One region of the Sporomusa termitida genome, then DNA from elsewhere that is predicted to be linked to it. Evidence: riboswitches for the same ligand, from Rfam matches in the RefSeq annotation. Region 1 holds a riboswitch; each other region holds the start of a gene.
What was found. A riboswitch is a leader RNA that binds a small molecule or an ion and turns the genes downstream of it on or off. The one in region 1 is predicted to bind cyclic di-GMP.

Region 2: it holds a riboswitch for cyclic di-GMP, as region 1 does, so the genes downstream of both, SPTER_RS05065 (S-layer protein) here and SPTER_RS25255 (methyl-accepting chemotaxis protein) in region 1, are expected to answer to the same signal.
Region 3: it holds a riboswitch for cyclic di-GMP, as region 1 does, so the genes downstream of both, SPTER_RS01245 (methyl-accepting chemotaxis protein) here and SPTER_RS25255 (methyl-accepting chemotaxis protein) in region 1, are expected to answer to the same signal.
Region 4: it holds a riboswitch for cyclic di-GMP, as region 1 does, so the genes downstream of both, SPTER_RS22690 (HD-GYP domain-containing protein) here and SPTER_RS25255 (methyl-accepting chemotaxis protein) in region 1, are expected to answer to the same signal.

Annotation. Positions count from the first base shown of each region.
Region 1 covers NZ_CP036259.1:1,235,953-1,240,130, forward strand. The annotation lists gene SPTER_RS05540 (ASCH domain-containing protein) at 1-416, shown strand, start outside; gene SPTER_RS05545 (hypothetical protein) at 459-794, opposite strand; cyclic di-GMP riboswitch class I at 1,282-1,368, shown strand; gene SPTER_RS25255 (methyl-accepting chemotaxis protein) at 1,604-3,430, shown strand; gene SPTER_RS25260 (hypothetical protein) at 3,418-3,576, shown strand; gene SPTER_RS05555 (peptidase C39 family protein) at 3,659-4,178, shown strand, end outside.
Region 2 covers NZ_CP036259.1:1,124,921-1,129,098, reverse strand. The annotation lists gene SPTER_RS05070 (nucleotide sugar dehydrogenase) at 1-696, opposite strand, end outside; gene SPTER_RS05065 (S-layer protein) at 721-1,875, opposite strand; cyclic di-GMP riboswitch class I at 2,052-2,135, opposite strand; gene SPTER_RS05060 (sulfite exporter TauE/SafE family protein) at 2,422-3,312, opposite strand; gene SPTER_RS05055 (DUF47 domain-containing protein) at 3,466-4,101, opposite strand.
Region 3 covers NZ_CP036259.1:254,754-258,931, forward strand. The annotation lists gene SPTER_RS01235 (PAS domain-containing protein) at 1-472, shown strand, start outside; gene SPTER_RS01240 (HD-GYP domain-containing protein) at 745-1,800, shown strand; cyclic di-GMP riboswitch class I at 1,812-1,901, shown strand; gene SPTER_RS01245 (methyl-accepting chemotaxis protein) at 2,017-4,050, shown strand.
Region 4 covers NZ_CP036259.1:4,910,168-4,914,345, forward strand. The annotation lists gene SPTER_RS22680 (redoxin domain-containing protein) at 1-100, opposite strand, end outside; gene SPTER_RS22685 (peroxiredoxin) at 420-959, shown strand; gene SPTER_RS22690 (HD-GYP domain-containing protein) at 997-2,076, opposite strand; cyclic di-GMP riboswitch class I at 2,203-2,286, opposite strand; gene SPTER_RS22695 (MFS transporter) at 2,507-3,709, shown strand; gene SPTER_RS22700 (MarR family winged helix-turn-helix transcriptional regulator) at 3,721-4,146, shown strand.

The sequences.
Region 1 (4,178 bases):
CGAAACAGATCGAGACACGGAACTGGTCGACTAAGTACCGGGGGCGGATTGCGATTCACGCAGGGAAGGAAACGAAGAGGGCGTTTTATAGCCTGCCTATTATTACCGCTTTGGGAGTAAGTTGTGTTTCTGAACATTGGTTGAATATTCGTCTAGGCTCGGTGATTGCTATAACTAATTTAGTTGACTGTCTTCAAGTTAGAGGTACATCCTCTTTAAAAATCTGTAATGAACAAAGAGTTGCCGCTATTTTAGAAAATAACATGAGGGTCATGGGCAATGAACTTGAGTTTGGTGATTATACACATGGCCGCTATGCCTGGATACTCGCCAATGTGCGCCGAATCGAGCCGGTACCGGCCAAGGGGAGGCAGCGGCTTTGGGAATGGGAGGCGCCAAGCGGGGATCACTGTTAAACGAAAACAAGAGAAGTGGTTAGCCACTTCTCTTGTTTTCGTTTATCGGTCCCGCTTGGGAACATCCTGTTGATTCTCGAATTCGGGATTGATTGATTTCTTTTTATCGTGCTGTTTGGATAGCGGTTTTTTATCCTGATCATCTTTAGGGGGAAGCGGCTTTTTGCCATTTGTGTTGCATGGTTCATTTACTGGATGTTGTTTGTCACAGTTTGATTTGTGTTGGATGGGGTGATTATTTTGGTCCTGACTGTGAACAATGGGCGGTCTTTCCGGTAACTGCTCATTCGGGGCGGCAAAGGCGGACATAGTGCCGGCACCGTACACCATCGCTAATCCTAATGCAAGAGACAAAACTGTTTTATTTTTAGTAAACATATCTTCAACCTCTTTCTGAATTGTTTTTAGTACCTTGTTTGGTACGACTTTATCTTAACAATTAGTTCTTAAAATTCTTTTAAAGTGAAACTTTTATTATTTTCCAATTAGGTTGTAATTTTAAAAAAAGGATAAAAAAAATCAACTTTTCTCCAAAACAAAAATAAGTTGAAAAATATCATATACTTATAGGCAAATTACTCCATTGAGCAACCCTTGCATTCGTTGGCAACTTACGATTAGTAATATGCCCAATGAATAGCGGCCGCCTTAAGAGGCGGTTCCTGGAAACCGGGACAAGGAAATTCTAGTTATAAGGTACTCACTTTACCTGGAAAATTCATATTTGCCGGCCGGCAAATACTGGGGTTTGACATTTTTTGATAATTTCGCAGGCTGCTGATTGAGAAAAACGATAATCTATTTAACTAGTATAGACATCTTAATGACTAAACTTTTAAAATTTTTAAACGATATAAACAGTAAGCACCTATAACGGCATACTTGTCGAAAGGCAAGGACGCAAAGCCATGGGTCTAAAGGCTGGAAAGCCTATGATTGCCAGGTTGCAAATTCGGTTCTAAATCGATAATGCCAGGCCTGCCATGGACAGGTCTGGCATTATCGATTTATTTACGTGCTACCCTGCAGGAGCTTATTCACAGCAGCACCAAAGGCGATCAGGCACAGCCGATAGAGCGTGAACAGCGAAAGGGGGCCTGGGGTATTTTCAATGATATAGGGGTAGTGATCAAAGCGCGCATATGTATGCTAAAGATCACTGACCACATCGAATGGAGATGTTGAATATGAAAAGTATCAAAGCAAAACTTGCGGCTATAGTTATCTCTTTATTTGTGATCGCTCTGGGCGTGCTGGCAGGGCTTAACTTCTGGCAATCCCAAAAAATGCTGACCCACGATGTCGAGAATGAACTTGCCCTTACCGCTCAGACCAATGGGGAAGCAGTCGGCATGTGGCTTGAGGGGCATAAGAAAGAACTGGAGGCAATCGCCCGGTCGCCCCTGCTGATTAATGGCAGCCGTGAAAGCCGGGTGGCTTACATTAGCGCGGAAATTAACAATAATAAGCTGTATGAAAACATTTTTTGGACTGATGCCAACGGTGACTACATCGACACCCGGGGTGCCTCCGGCAACTCAACCAACCGGCCGTATTTTGCCAGTGCGATTGCCGGCAATACCTTTATTACCGACCCGATTATATCGCCGACAAGCGGCAAGCTGGTCGTGGTTATCGCTACCCCGATCAAAGCCGATGGCCGCGTTGCCGGGATTTTGGCAGGGGCCATCAATATTGAAGAAGTGGAAAAACGCATTCTCGGTATAAAGGTGGCCCAAACCGGCTATGCCTATGTTCTGCGGACCGATGGCACAATTATTGTTCATCCCAATAAAGAGATAGTAAACAAAACTAATATTAACAATGATCCACATGCGACCCCGCCGTTACAGGCGGCTGCGGCCAAGATGCTGCAAGGCGAAAAGGGGATTGCCGGCTACCACTATGAGGGAATAGAAAGATACCTGGCTTATGCGCCAATTACGGGAACCTCCTGGTCGATTGGCGTGACTGTTCCGGCGGCTGAGGCCAGGGCGCAGCTGAGAACCTTTGCCTGGATTTCATTGCTTACTATTGTTGCAGTACTTATTGCAGCTATTCTTGTTATCCTGGTTGCCGCTGCGCGTATTGCCAGACCGCTGCAAATACTGGAAGGCGCGGCCAACCGTGTTGCCGGCGGCGATCTCAGCGTAACGAATATTAGTGTAAATTCCCAGGATGAACTGGGGCGTTTAGCCAGGGCTTTCGAAATCATGGTAGAAAATCTGCGTACCCTTGTACGCAAAATTGACACTTCGTCTGAGCTGGTAGCGACGTCGGCCGAGGAATTGACCGCCGGTGCGCACCAGTCGTCACAGGCTGCGAATCAGGTAGCCGGTTCCATTACCGATGTTTCCAGCAGGATGGAAGAACAACTGAAGGTAGCAAACAATACTTCTGCAGTCGTACAACAGATGTCAGATAATATTCAGCAAATCGCCGCTAATGTGGATCAAGTGGCGGCGCAATCAACCCAGGCTAGGGAAAAGGCTGCCGCCGGGAATAAATCGGTGGATAAAGCAGTTAGCCAAATGGCGCATATTGAACAGACTGTGAATAGTTCAGCCGGCGTTGTCGCTAATTTAGGTGAGCGGTCGAAAGAAATAGGGCAGATTGTAGATACTATTGCCGGAATTGCCGGGCAAACCAACCTGCTGGCACTTAATGCCGCTATTGAAGCGGCGCGGGCCGGTGAGCAGGGCCGGGGTTTTGCCGTAGTCGCCGAAGAAGTCCGTAAATTAGCTGAACAGTCGCAGGAAGCAGCTAAGAAAATCGCGGCACTGATCAGTGAAATTCAGGAGGATACCAACAAAGCCGTAACCGCTATGGATGAAGGAACACGCGAAGTAAAGCTGGGAGCAGAAGTGGTTAACGCCTCCGGCCAGGCTTTTCTGGAAATTACTGCCCTGGTGACTCAGGTATCAGGGCAAATAGGAGAAATCTCTGCCGCCATCAAGCAAATAGCTAACGGCAGCCGGCAAATGTCGGTTCGGTACAGCAAATGGATGACTTGAGTAAGAAAACAGCCGGCGAAGCGCAGACAGTGGCGGCGGCGACCGAAGAACAATCGGCATCAATGGAGGAAATTGCAACGTCAAACCAGGTATTGGCTAAACTGGCAATGGAGCTCAGAGAAGCGGTTAATAAATTCGCTGTGTAAGAAATATTCCGGTCTGACGCCCCTTGGCCGCCCTCTTCTACAATTATATGCAAAAGCATATATAAAATTAAGGAGGGGTTGCATGGTTATCAGACAGGTGAATGTTGGGCGCTGGAAGACTATTTTGGTTGGCCTGGTTTTTCTTGCCTGCCTTACCACGGCCCGGCTGGCAGGAGAAGTAACTACCCTGCCGCGTCCAGACTCAACCGGTGCTGCCAACTATTACGAAATGAAACCCAATCCCTATTACCTGTCCCTGGGTGTCAAAGGCTATCAGCAAACAACTGACTATACCTGTGGTCCGGCGGCTGTCATGTCGCTGTTACACTGGTATAATATATTAAGTGACGAAGCCATGAACCATGACACGGAAATGCGGCTTGCCCGGGAGATGGGGACCGGCGGCCTGGGCCATAAAAACCCCGGTACTCCTCCGCAGCAGATAGAAGCTTGGTTAAAGAGCAACGGTTTTGAGGTGACGCTCGGGTATGACGGCACCCTGGAGCTGCTGCGGGAAAACCTGGCGCGGGGAATTCCCACCCTGGTGGAGTGGATCGACTGGGGCGGCCACTGGGTGGTTGTCACCGGCTACTATGCCGCCT
Region 2 (4,178 bases), 110 kb from region 1:
GGCCATTGCCAATTCGTTCATAAAAGCAATATTAATATCCCGCTGGGCATTCTCAGCCAGTTTGGCCGCTTCAGCCACTTTAATGCTCGGTGCTTTATAAACACCGGCCTGAATAATCAGCTCATAGACAGCCGTAATGGCCTCTGCGGTCTCCGTGTCGATACCGGCCACGATTTTGCAGATATTTTCCAGCTTATGCACCCGGTCTCCCGGATTGATCCGTTCGGGTGAATAACCCGCCTTAAAATCCTTACCGCATATTAGGCCTGATTCTTTTTCCAGTACTGGTATACAGACATCTTCGGTAACACCCGGGTACACAGTGGACTCAAAAACAACAATACTGCCCGGTGATAAATTTTGGCCAATTATTTTGCTGGCATTGATAACAGGCGCCAGATTGGGTGTTTTATCGCCATTTACCGGTGTTGGCACAGCCACAATAATCACCCTGGCCTCTTTTAGCCTTACCGGATCTGTGGTAAATTCCAGGGTAGTGCTGCTGATTTTTTCATCGCCGATTTCCCGGGTAGGATCAACCCCTTGTTGGTAAATATGAATTTTTTCCTGATTACTATCAAAGCCCAGCGTTTTAACCTTGTCGGCAAAGGCAACAGCCAGCGGCAGGCCAACATAGCCCAGGCCGACAACAGCCAGATAGTCTTGTTGGGCAAGAATGCCCTCTATGCTTCTCATTGCCGCAATTCACCTGCTTACTAGTTAAAAATAATGTGTGATGTGGCTCCACCAGGTTTCGCCCTTTTCCCCGCTTATCTTGTCTGTCAGATCGTAGTATTCAATACCGCCGACAAGGTTTTCGGCCAAGGTATAGTTAAGGCCTGCGCCCTGGCCCTTAAAGCCCTGCATCGAATTGCCTCTGCCGTTCATCTGATGGGCAATATACGTACCCTGCGGCTGATTGTAATATTTATAAAATATTCTATAGGTGCCTGGCCGCCAGGTTTTCAGATCACCGTAGTTAAGACTGAATACATAGCCAATACCCTCACCCCGGTTATCTTTCACGCTGGAATCCAAAACCATGGCTCCCAGGCCAAAATTACTGAAATTATAGTTGCCGCTCAGCGTGCGGATTGTGGTTTGCCGGCGAATGCTGCTATCTGTCTGATAATGGTACACACCGGCCTCCAGATTGTAATCAAAATCCTGATAACGGGCAGTGGCCACATAGGTTTTTATTGTGTCATTAGTCTCACCATAGCTCAGCGTATATTTCACAGGTCCGCCAAAGTCAAGACGGGCACCGTCAAATCCACTGTCATACACATTGCCTTCCGCCATCAGATAACCGAAAGAGCCCGCTCGCAGCGCCGTTGTGCCGATTGTTCCCGTTACATACAGGCGGGCAAGACTCAATCTATTATTATAATTGCTTATACTCTTTTGCCCGTCCAGCAGGCCATAGGCCCGCCAATCCCGAAAGATATCAGCATTAAAGCCCAGACGGGTCCGTATGCCGGCGGCATCCCGGTCCCAGCGGCCGGGGCCGCTGTTTTGCGCATAATGCAATCGAATTTCACCGTCAATATTCATCTTGTGATCCGGATGACTGCGCCGGTGGCCTATCTGCATTAGTTCATCGATCAGACTGGCATAGGTTGCCGGGTCAATATCACCAGGATGCGGGTTCTCCTGTTGGCCAATACCGGTATTGTCTTCTTTATTATTGCCGGTGGCAGCTGCAGCGGCTATGCTGCTTGCTGTCAGCGGGGCCCGCCCATAGGCAAAATCAGTTTGTTCAGCTACAGCCTTGGCCGCATATACCCTTCCTGCCGGCTTATCACTGCCTGGATTGCCTGTAAATACACCGGCTAACGCGGTTATTGCCAACAGTACGCTTACCAACTTTTTCACAGGTTACTTCACCGCCCTGATAATGATTTAGTCAATCGGTAATCCCTTTATTGCCATACCGCAGTTGTCAACGGTTCGATTCACTTCTTTTCAATTTGCAATTCAATATTTTTAAATTCGGATTCGTTAACAATATTCTTTATTAAAAACTACAGACAAAATGACTGCCAGGTTGCAGGTGCAACCTGGCAGTCATATACAAAGTACGTAGACCCATAGCTTTGCGTCCTTATCTTTCAATAAGTTTGCATAAGATTATTAAATTTAGTTAACTACACTTAAAGCTTAATTATTAGTATTTTATCATCACTACAAGATAATTTTCAAGTTTTATTATATAAAAAATCATATTATCTAACTTGTAATTTTTGTTAATATTTTTTTTAATTTTACTCACAATTATTTTAACACCTTGCGCAGCAGGACATAGGGTGAGTGTGTGCTGGCTGCCGCCACTCCTTACACTGAGCCAGATAAGGGCCGGTTAAGCACAAAAACCTGTGCTTAACCGGCCCTTAAATATCTCTTATCTTTGTTTGCAGATTATTACCGTATAAAGCATTTAAGTAAATCATACACAATCAACAAAACAGCCACTACCAATAACCCGGAAAAATAGGTACGGGTATCACAGGCGTTGATTCGCCGGGACAACCTTACCCCGGTACGGACTCCCAGCGTTGAGCCAAGCAGCATAAGCAAAACCAGCAGGAAATCCACATTTCCAGCCTGTATATAACGAAAGGCACCATAGCCGCTTGCTGCCAGGACCTGGAGAGTACTTGTGCCGACGGCAGTTTTAGTCGGCATACCCAAACAATAAACTAACAGCGGGAAGCTGATAAACCCGCCCCCAATGCCCAGCAGACCGGTAAGCAGCCCGACTGACAGGCTGAGCAGGATCGGCATCCAAATACTTAAGCTCAGTATATGGGACTGCTCAAATGCCGCTAATGGCGGCCACTGGCAGTTCTTAATACAATTCCACAGCTCGCTCTGCGGTTCATCAGTTCCGCGCTGCCGGCTCGCGCAGGCCTCCCTGTACATAAATACAGCTGTGGGAAGCAAAAACATAAGAAACCCCAGACTGATTATTAAATCTGCTAGCAGCACAGACTGTCCGCCAAGCGCGACCGGTTGTTGCGCAGTAAAAAACCGCAGCAGCCGGACACCGCCTTCAGCCCCAATCAGACTGCCTGCCGCGGTAAGGGCACCCATTTTGGTATCAAGTTTTTTATGCTGCCAGTGTTTATAGGCAGAAAACAAAGACGTGCAAAAAATCTGCAGCAAACTGCTGCCGATAGCCACAGGATAGGAAACATGAAATATTATTTTTAAAGACGGGGTTAATAAAAAGCCGCCGCCAATGCCAAACAGGCCTGTTATTATGCCGATAAGATAGCCAAGCAAAATCAGGCCCGGCCAGCCTGGATGCATATGCTCCGTGAAACCAGGGATTGCGAACACCTCCCGGTGCTGCCGAAATACCCGGCAACCTTACTTTATCATACACCTGTCCTCGCCAAAAACAAAACAAAGCCGGCCTATGTATTGTATACAGAAAGGAACCTGGGAGCGTTGCATTGCCAATTAGGCATATTTCAGGATGATGCCTTGAATGAGCTTGCTTACTTTCTCACAGAGATCAAGTGTATCTTCCAGATGTAATAAAATTTCTTTCCACTTTATCAGTTCAATCGGATCTTTGACCTGACCAAACAGTCTCACCATTTCCTGCCGGTAAATTTTGTCTCCCTGCTCTTCAAGCCCGGCAATCCGCTTGCATCTTGCTTCAATTTTGTCGCGCTGGGACTTAAGTTTGGGCAGTTGTCCCATCGCCTTATCCAGCTGCCGGCCGGCCTTGGCGATTAAAACCGCCAGTTCCATGGCACCGGCAGGAGCAGGACCGACATTGTACAACGCCAGACATTCCACCGTTTCCTTGATATGGTCAACGATATCATCCAGCTTTTGCGCCAGGGTGTAAATGTCCTCACGGTCAAAGGGGGTGACAAATGCTTTTTCCAGTAATGCCATAATACGGCCAGTCACTTTATCCGCCTGTTCTTCCACTGCATCCATGCGGCTCATTATGTCCGCAACAGCCAGCGGGTTATCCAGGGCCTCAAACAGGATAGCTGTGGCATTTTTTATTTCCTTTGTATTTTCCCGCAGGTGCCGGCAATACTTCTCTTCTTTGGACTTGAGTTTAAAAGGCAATCCCATTTACACTTTCCCCCTTATGGTCTAGACAGGCCGGCACCTCAGTTGCAAACCGGCTGATTGTAAGATGATACCGCTGT
Region 3 (4,178 bases), 980 kb from region 1:
GAAGGTGCTTTTTCCTCATATCAGTGCCAAAATCGGCATTTCCGGTACATCCGGGACTCCCATCAGGTTCAGGGACAGCTATGAAAAAGCAAACCGGGCGGTTATTGTCGCCGCTTCCAATTGCGCGCAAGTGGTGCATTGTGATGATATCGGGATTTATGAAGTCGCATTTCAGCTGCTCCATGATGAAAATACCTGCGCGCTTGTGCAGAATACGATCGGTCGTCTTGCCGAATATGACCAGGTACGGGGCAGTAATCTATTATTTACGCTGGAATTGATACTGGAGGAGATAAATCTCAAGGCCGTATCACAGAAGCTTTTTATCCATCATAATACGGTCATTTGGCGAAAAAGGCGGATTGAGGATTTTTTGGGGATGTCGCTGGATAAAATGGAGACTAAGGTGTTGCTGATATTGTATTTAAAGATTTGGAAATTACAGAAAGCGGAAACAGGTGAGAACAGATGAATTCATCGCAAAACAGTTTATTGTTATACGGCAACAACAGGTACCGGTTTTTTTTGTACCATACTCCAATAGTATTAGCAAAGAAAGTATTGTAGAATTATGTATGAATTTGAAATAATATGCGGGATTTTGATTGTTCCCGGGCATGCCGCTTTACCACATAGCTGTAATAGCAGAAAATCTACAATAGGCGGGTTGAAACTCACTCGGAATAATTAAGTACCTGGCTGTTGTGACTAGTTAGGTACTATTTTATTTGAACGGAGGATAAGATGTTTCCGAACCAACACTTATTACGGCTAGAAGAACTTAAGCCAGGTATGATAGTCGCGCAGCCGGTTCTGTCTGATACAGGACAAGTTTTGTTGGAACAAGGTGTATTTTTGACAGAGGACTATATTGACAATCTTAGCAACTGGAAAATATCACAGGTTAGTATTGTGTTGCCTAATAAAAGCTTATCGTCAAATTGCCGGTTTTTTAGTATATATAAAGATACCCTTGCATCAGTAGAGGAAACCTTTAAAAAAGTCAGGGCTTTTAAAGAAGTGCCAATTGCCGAGTGTAAGGAATTAGTCGAAAACTACATTGAACTGATGGTCAACATTACCGGGGTCATAGATGATTTGCATAATGTTAAAGCCCACAATGAATATACCTTCAAACATTCTCTTAATGTGGCAATCATCGCCGGCATTATTGGCAAATGGCTGGGATTTACCGAAAAAAATCTGAAAGACATCATCTTAGCAGGACTGTTACACGATATCGGCAAGGTTCTAATCCCTGAAGACATACTGGATAAGCCGGGCAAGCTTACACCGGAAGAGATGGCGGTTGTCAGAGCCCATCCTACCCACGGGTATCATTTACTGGACGACTGCTTTGACATAACGGAAGAAGTAAAGCTGGGGATATTGCAGCATCATGAACGGGAAGACGGCAGTGGTTATCCGCTGGGTTTAGCCCGGGAAAAGATCCATACCTACGCAAAAATTGTTGCTATTGCCGATATTTATGATGCAATGAGTACCGAGCGGGTGTATAGGAAGAAAGTGCTTCCCTTCACCGTCGTGGAGGTTATTCTAGATCAGATGTATGATAAGCTTAATCCCCAGATCTGCCTGATCTTTCTGGCTCACATCCGTGGCTTTCTCATCGGCAGCTCGGTGCTGTTAAATGATGGCAGCAAGGCCAAGGTAGTGCTGTTAAACGGACTGTTAAAATTAAGGCCGGTCGTTCAACTGGAAAGCGGTGATTTAATTGATCTTGACAGGGAAAAAAATCTTGAGGTTGTTACCATTCTGGATGAAGTAAACGCCGTATAATGCAGTTCCCAACAAAATATTGGCAAACTTACTGAAAGGTAGGGACGCAAAGCCATGGGTCTAATGGATGGGTGACATTCTATGACTGCCAGGTTGCTATTGTTCTAACGGAAATATTCGTCAGCCTTGGCAACAGGCATATGACGATTTTTTAATTTGAGCATGTTGCTCATGTGCTGTTGACAATATTAAATTAATTTAGAGGGAGACGTAAAAATGAAAATAAAAAAGATTCAATCACGCCTATTGCTGGTATTGCTGCCACTTGTGGTAGTAGCCCTAAGTGTATTAGCCGGAGTTAGTTATTATCTTTCCAACAAATCACTGTCAGCAAGCATTGATGAAACTGCTATGTCAATGGGAACTGACTATGCCCGGCGGGTGCAGGCCGACATGAGCCTCCTGATTTCCCAGCTGGAGGGTCTGGCCAGTGTTCAGCAGGTGAGTGCCGGGACTGATAAGACTCAGATTGGGCAGGTGCTGGCAGAATTCCAAACACGGATTAAGAGTTTTGATGCCGTTATTTTTATCTTACCCGATGGCGCCGGTATTTCCGGTACCGGCGATGCGGCTACCTATGGTGAACGCGACTATTTTAAAAAGGTATTGGCAACAAAGGCAGCGGTCGTCTCCGATCCTTTGGTATCCAAGGCAACCGGGAAGCTGGCGGTCGTTCTGGCGGTACCGGTTACACAGGAAGGCCGTCTGACCGGGGTGCTTGTCGGCACATTTTCCATGGCAAGGCTGACAGACATGATTAAAGACCTGCAGTTTCTGGATACCGGTTATGGTCAGCTTAGTGATGATTCGGGTATCATTATTGCCCATCCCAAACGGCCTGAACTTGCCGGTAAACTGAATATCGCAGAGAAGAAGGTGAATCCCGAGCTTAAATTGCAGCAACCCGAACTTGATGATCGTCTGATTAATTTGTTTAAGGAGGCAGTTCAGTCAGGGCAGCAGGCCCGGGGGGTATATCGCTTTAATGATAATGTGGAGAGGATCAGTGTCTCCACACCGGTCGAGCTGCCTGGCGGTAAACGCTGGGTAATGATGGTGGCAGCACCGCAAGCCGAGGCTACCAGGCCAACCGATGCTCTGGCGAGGACTATGCTGATTATTGCTGTTTTATGTATAGTTATTGCTACCGCCGGTATTATTATAATTGCCAGATATATTGCCAAACCTATTTCCCTGATTCGAGATGAATGCCTGCTGCTGGCGCAGGGGGATTTACGGGAGCGGGAGGCTAAAATTTTTTCTGAAGATGAGATTGGTCAATTGGCCAAAGGCTTCAGGGAGATGCGGGAAAACCTGCGTACGCTTGTCGTCAGGGTCCACTCTCAGTCTGAGCAGGTAGCCGCTTCCAGTGAAGAGCTGACGGCCAGTGCCGACCAATCGGCACTGGCTGCCACTCAAGTCGCGGTCGCCATCACGGCTGTGGCAGCCGGGGCGGGAGACCAACTGGCGGCAGCAAATGAAACGGCAGCAGTGGTTGAAGCAATGTCCGCCAGCATTCAGCAGGTGGCGGCAACCGCCAATGGGGTAGCCGGCCAATCCTCACAGGCAGCCGGTAAAGCCAATGAAGGCAAGGCTGCGGTCGATAAAGCGGTGTATCAAATGACGCAAATCGAAGAGACTGTCAATAATTCAGCCCAGGTAGTGAGTGAGCTGGGGGAACGGTCACGCGAGATTGGCCAGATTGTTGCTACTATTTCCGGTATTGCCGGCCAGACCAATTTGTTGGCTCTTAATGCGGCTATTGAGGCGGCCCGGGCCGGTGAGCAGGGACGGGGCTTTGCCGTTGTGGCTGAAGAGGTACGCAAGCTGGCCGAGCAGTCCCAGGCCGCTACGGAGCAAATTGCCGCCTTGATTGGCGGCATTCAGGGGGACACCGGGAAAGCGGTACAGGCGATGGATGCCGGTACCCGCGAAGTCAAACTGGGAGCAGCGGTGGTCAATGCTGCCGGCCAGGCTTTTCAGGAAATCGTGGTGCTCGTAACCCAGGTATCCGAGCAGGTAACAGAAATATCCACCGCGATTGAGCAGATGAAACTTGGCAGCCAGCAGATTGTCGGCTCGGTAAAGCGGATTGACAACCTGAGCAAAACCGCCGCCGGAGAAGCTCAGGTTGTGTCGGCGGCCACCGAGGAGCAGTCGGCAACGATGGAGGAAATCGCCGCTGCCAGTCAAAGCCTTGCCCACCTGGCAACAGACCTGCAGGAAGCTGTGAGAAAGTTCCTTGTGTAACATATGCCTGCTCTGCCAGCCTGCAGTGTCCTGAAAAATTTGACAGGGTGTAATCCACTCTGCTAAAATGTACCTGATTATGATAAGGTTATTATAATTTGTGCTGTACAGATGGATGCCGAAATATA
Region 4 (4,178 bases), 1.5 Mb from region 1:
GCACTTTTTTTCCCCGGTAGTCGGATAATTTGACGTCCTGACCACGATTGTCCTTGAGGACAAAGTCGGGAGCATAATCACCTGCAGTAATCTGTTTCATGGTATTTACCTCCTATGTATTAGATTATTTAACAGAGTCTTTATACCACTGCCTAATAGTATTCCCTTAACGCTAGCCCAGCAATCGTCAAATCGCATAAGGCTATGGTTATTATTCTCTGATAACCTGATAATTCCTGCGTATTGACAGATTTTATTGATAGAGTGCATACCTGCGCCGCTGTGATGCCAGCCTGGCCGCACCCCTGTATCTGCCGGTAAAATTCCGGTTAAAATATATGCAGAAATAGTTGACAAAGTCAGCAAATAATAATATTATTTAATTGAGAAGCATTATCAATGAAAGGTGTGTGAAATGTATGTCTGTTAAAGTTGGTCAAAAAGCCCCCGGTTTTGCAATGACAACTACCCGTGATATGGAAACTCTTGACCAGGTTGCCAAGCTGGAGGATTTTCAGGGAAAGTGGCTGGTGTTGTTCTTTTATCCGCTAGATTTTACGTTTGTTTGTCCGACTGAGATTCTGGGGTTTAACGCCAGGCTGGCTGAGTTTGAGAGTCTGGGAGCTTCGGTCCTAGGTGTGAGCACTGACAGTGTATACTCACACCGGGCCTGGATCAAGGCTTCGCGGGGAGACGGCGGTCTGGGCGGCCAGCTTAACTACCCGCTGGCCTCTGATATTACCAAGCAGGTTGCCCGTGAGTATGGTGTTCTTATTGAAGAGGAAGGGATTGCCCTTAGAGGCTTGTTTATCATTGATCCTGAGGGCATACTCCGTTATCAGGTGGTCAGCGATTTGAACGTGGGACGCAGTGTTGAAGAAGTGGTGCGGGTTCTGAGTGCGTTGCAAAGCGGCGGTCTTTGCCCGATTGACTGGCATCCTGGTGATAAAACTCTTTAATACATATTACCCTGATTATTCACAGGTCCTCTCCCTGTTATTTGCGGTGAGAGGACCTGTTTTCGTACCGCTTTGTCAGTGTAAGAACCTCGTTTTCGGACAAAACATAATTAATAAAGCTGGTCAGGTTCTTTGCCAGTTCGACCTCTACCCATTCATCGCGGAAGCTACCCTGGTCATCGGTAAGAACCGTTACTGTTGGTCTGGCTTGCAATTTTGGCCGGGCTTCGGTGACCACGCCGATAAAGCCGGTGTCAAGGACAACAAATGTTCCCAGCGGATATAGGGGGGCTTTGGCTAAAAATATATCGGCAATTTCTTTGTCCAGGTAGGTTCCACTCATCGACATGATGGCTTCGTAAGCCTGATGGGGCAAGAGGGCCGGACCTTTTTGGAAATCGGAGACGATGGTATCATAGGCATCAGCTACTGCTGTAATACGGGCATATTCATGCAGCTGATCACCGCTGAGGCCGCGTGGATAGCCAGTTCCGTCCACCTTTTCATGATGCTGGAATATTACATGGCTGGCGACAATGGAATAATCGCGGAGTTTCCGGGCATATTCAAAGCCTTGGCGCGGATGGTCTTCCTCGCTGACACTGCCATTGTCCAGCACTTTGCCAATATCGTGCAATAAGGCCCCCATCACCAGTTCTTGCATTTTTGCCGAGTTATATTCCAGGTCACTGGCGATAACCGCCGCCAGGGCCGCTACGTTTATACAATGGCTATACACATAATCGTCAGCTGTGACCGTGGTGTCCAGCCGAATGAGCTGGTTGCTGCTAATGGTTTCGATAATTGTCCTGGCCATAATATAAATGCTGTGTACATCTATGAGCTTGCCCTCTTTGGCATTATCAAAAGAGGCTTTCAGGATTTTGATCGCTTCTGTTCGCTTATCTTCCGGCAGCGTTTCTTCGTAGACTAAACCAATCCGCTCAATAATCGGATTGGTTACAAATAAGTTCAAAACGCCGAAATTATGGATTTTTTTGATGTAGCTTTCGCTCAGGCGGATGCGGCTGCCCAAAAGCACCCGGCCGTCTGCGGCACACAGGCGTGTGTAGGTAGTCATTCCTTCTGTTAAATTGTGGATGGAAACTTTCTGCATAGAAGTGCCTCGCTTATTTGTAATGTATCTAAGTTATACTCTGCTTTGCAATTTATACCGTATTGTAGATAAACTAAAAGGCATCAGTCTGAGGACAGACTGATGCCTTAATAATAATTACAATGTAATTGCAACCTGGCAGTCATAGACATGTCCTTAGACCCATAGCTTTGCGTCCTTATCTTTCGAATAAGTTTGCCATCTATTCTCTTTTTTGTAAATTGATTACTTGCTATATTATTACTTTTATTATCATATTTGTCAAGAATTTAATTATTTCGACAAAATATGATAATTTAAAGTAGCCGTCTTTGCCTATTGACATCTAGGACGGTGCGTAATATCATAAATAATACTTAACTAGTTAAGTATTGGCGATTTATAAGCGGCAATAAATATATAATGTTTTTTTCAAGGAGTCAAAGAAGATATGAAAACTGAATTACAGCCAGTAGGGAAAGAGTTGTGGACCAGGGATTTTTTGATTTTGTTTTTTACCAATAGTTTGTTTTTTGCAGGGTTTCAATTGTTAATTCCGGTTATACCGCTCTATGTCACCCGCCTGGGCGGGACAAGCGGCCAGGTTGGCCTGATAGCCGGTATTTTTGTATTTTCGGCAATTTTTATTCGCCTGTTTACGGACTGGGGAATTAAAAAATTTGGTAAGAGATATTGTCTCTTTATTGGCATTACAATTTCTTTTTTATCAGTGGCTGGTTATTATCTGTGGCTTTCGGTGGGCGGGCTGCTGGCAATCCGGATTATTCACGGGATTGGCTTCGGTATTGCCACTACTTTTTATGCTACACTTGCCGCCGACATTATTCCTGTTTCCCGCTGCGGTGAGGGAATGGGGTATTTTGGCATGGGGACAACCATGGCTATGGCGGTAGCACCGGCGGCCGGAATCTGGTTAATGAACAGTTATGGCTTCGGTGCTGTTTTTTTCGTATCGGCCTTGTGCCAGATACACGCACTGCTGGGGGTATACTTTTGCTCTGTACCTGCGATGCCAGTGGCTGATGAGGTACGGTCAGACCTAAGCCGGTCTGTTTGGGACCGGTTTATGGTGAGAGGAACACGATTTCCGGCGTTTCTTGCCATGCTATTTGGTATTTGCTACGGCAGCGTGCTTACTTTTATTGCGGTATTTGCCAAAGAGGTCAATATAGCAAACCCTGGCTATTTTTTTCTGCTGGGCACGTTGTGTATGTGTCTGTCACGTACTGTGACCGGAAAAATTTTTGACCGTAAAGGCCCGGCCTGGGTCATTCTGCCTGGGGCCATTTTATTTTTGGCAGGCCTGGCAATCCTCACTGCCACTACTACGCTGACCGCAATATTAGCGGCCGCCGTTTTCTATGGTTTTGGTGTTGGCGCCCTTTTCCCGGCTCTGCAAACCTGGATATTGAATCTGGTGCCGGCCAGCCGGCGCAGTGCTGCCAGTGCGACTTTCTATAATGTATTGGATATTGGTGCCGGCGGGGGCGCTATTATGCTGGGGCTGCTGGCCGGCGCAACAGGCTATGCGTCGGTGTATATATATTCCACTGGGGTGATGTTTGTATTTTTGGCAGCTTATAGTTATTATTATGTTAATGAAAAGAAGGGTGCAGCTACGGCAATGAAATGACAGGAGGGTGTATGGAAATAACCGAAAAGATTATTCACCAGCTTTATCAGACAACCCGGATTATTTCTACAGGCTTGAACCAGCAGCTGGAGCCATGCGGTATTTATAGCTCTGAGTGGGCCATTATTACAACCGTTAAAACCAAGGGCGCCATGTCCCAGACTGCTTTGGCCAAGTATCTGAATATTGAACCGCCGGCCATATCTAAGAGCCTGGCCAATCTGGAACGGAAGGGGCTGATAGAGCGGCGGGAAGGCTGTAACAAACGGGAAAAAACAGTGATGCTGACTGCCTTAGCCCTGGGCCGGTACACTCATTGGCAGGCTATTGTCAGACAGCAGCGGCAGCAGCTGTTAGCAGGCCTAAGCGAAGAGCGGCTAAACAGCTGTTATGGAATATTAAAAGATATTTGCAATAATGCGCAGCCTTCCAAGTAACGGCCTGGGGCAGTTAGGCACAGAAGCGGAAA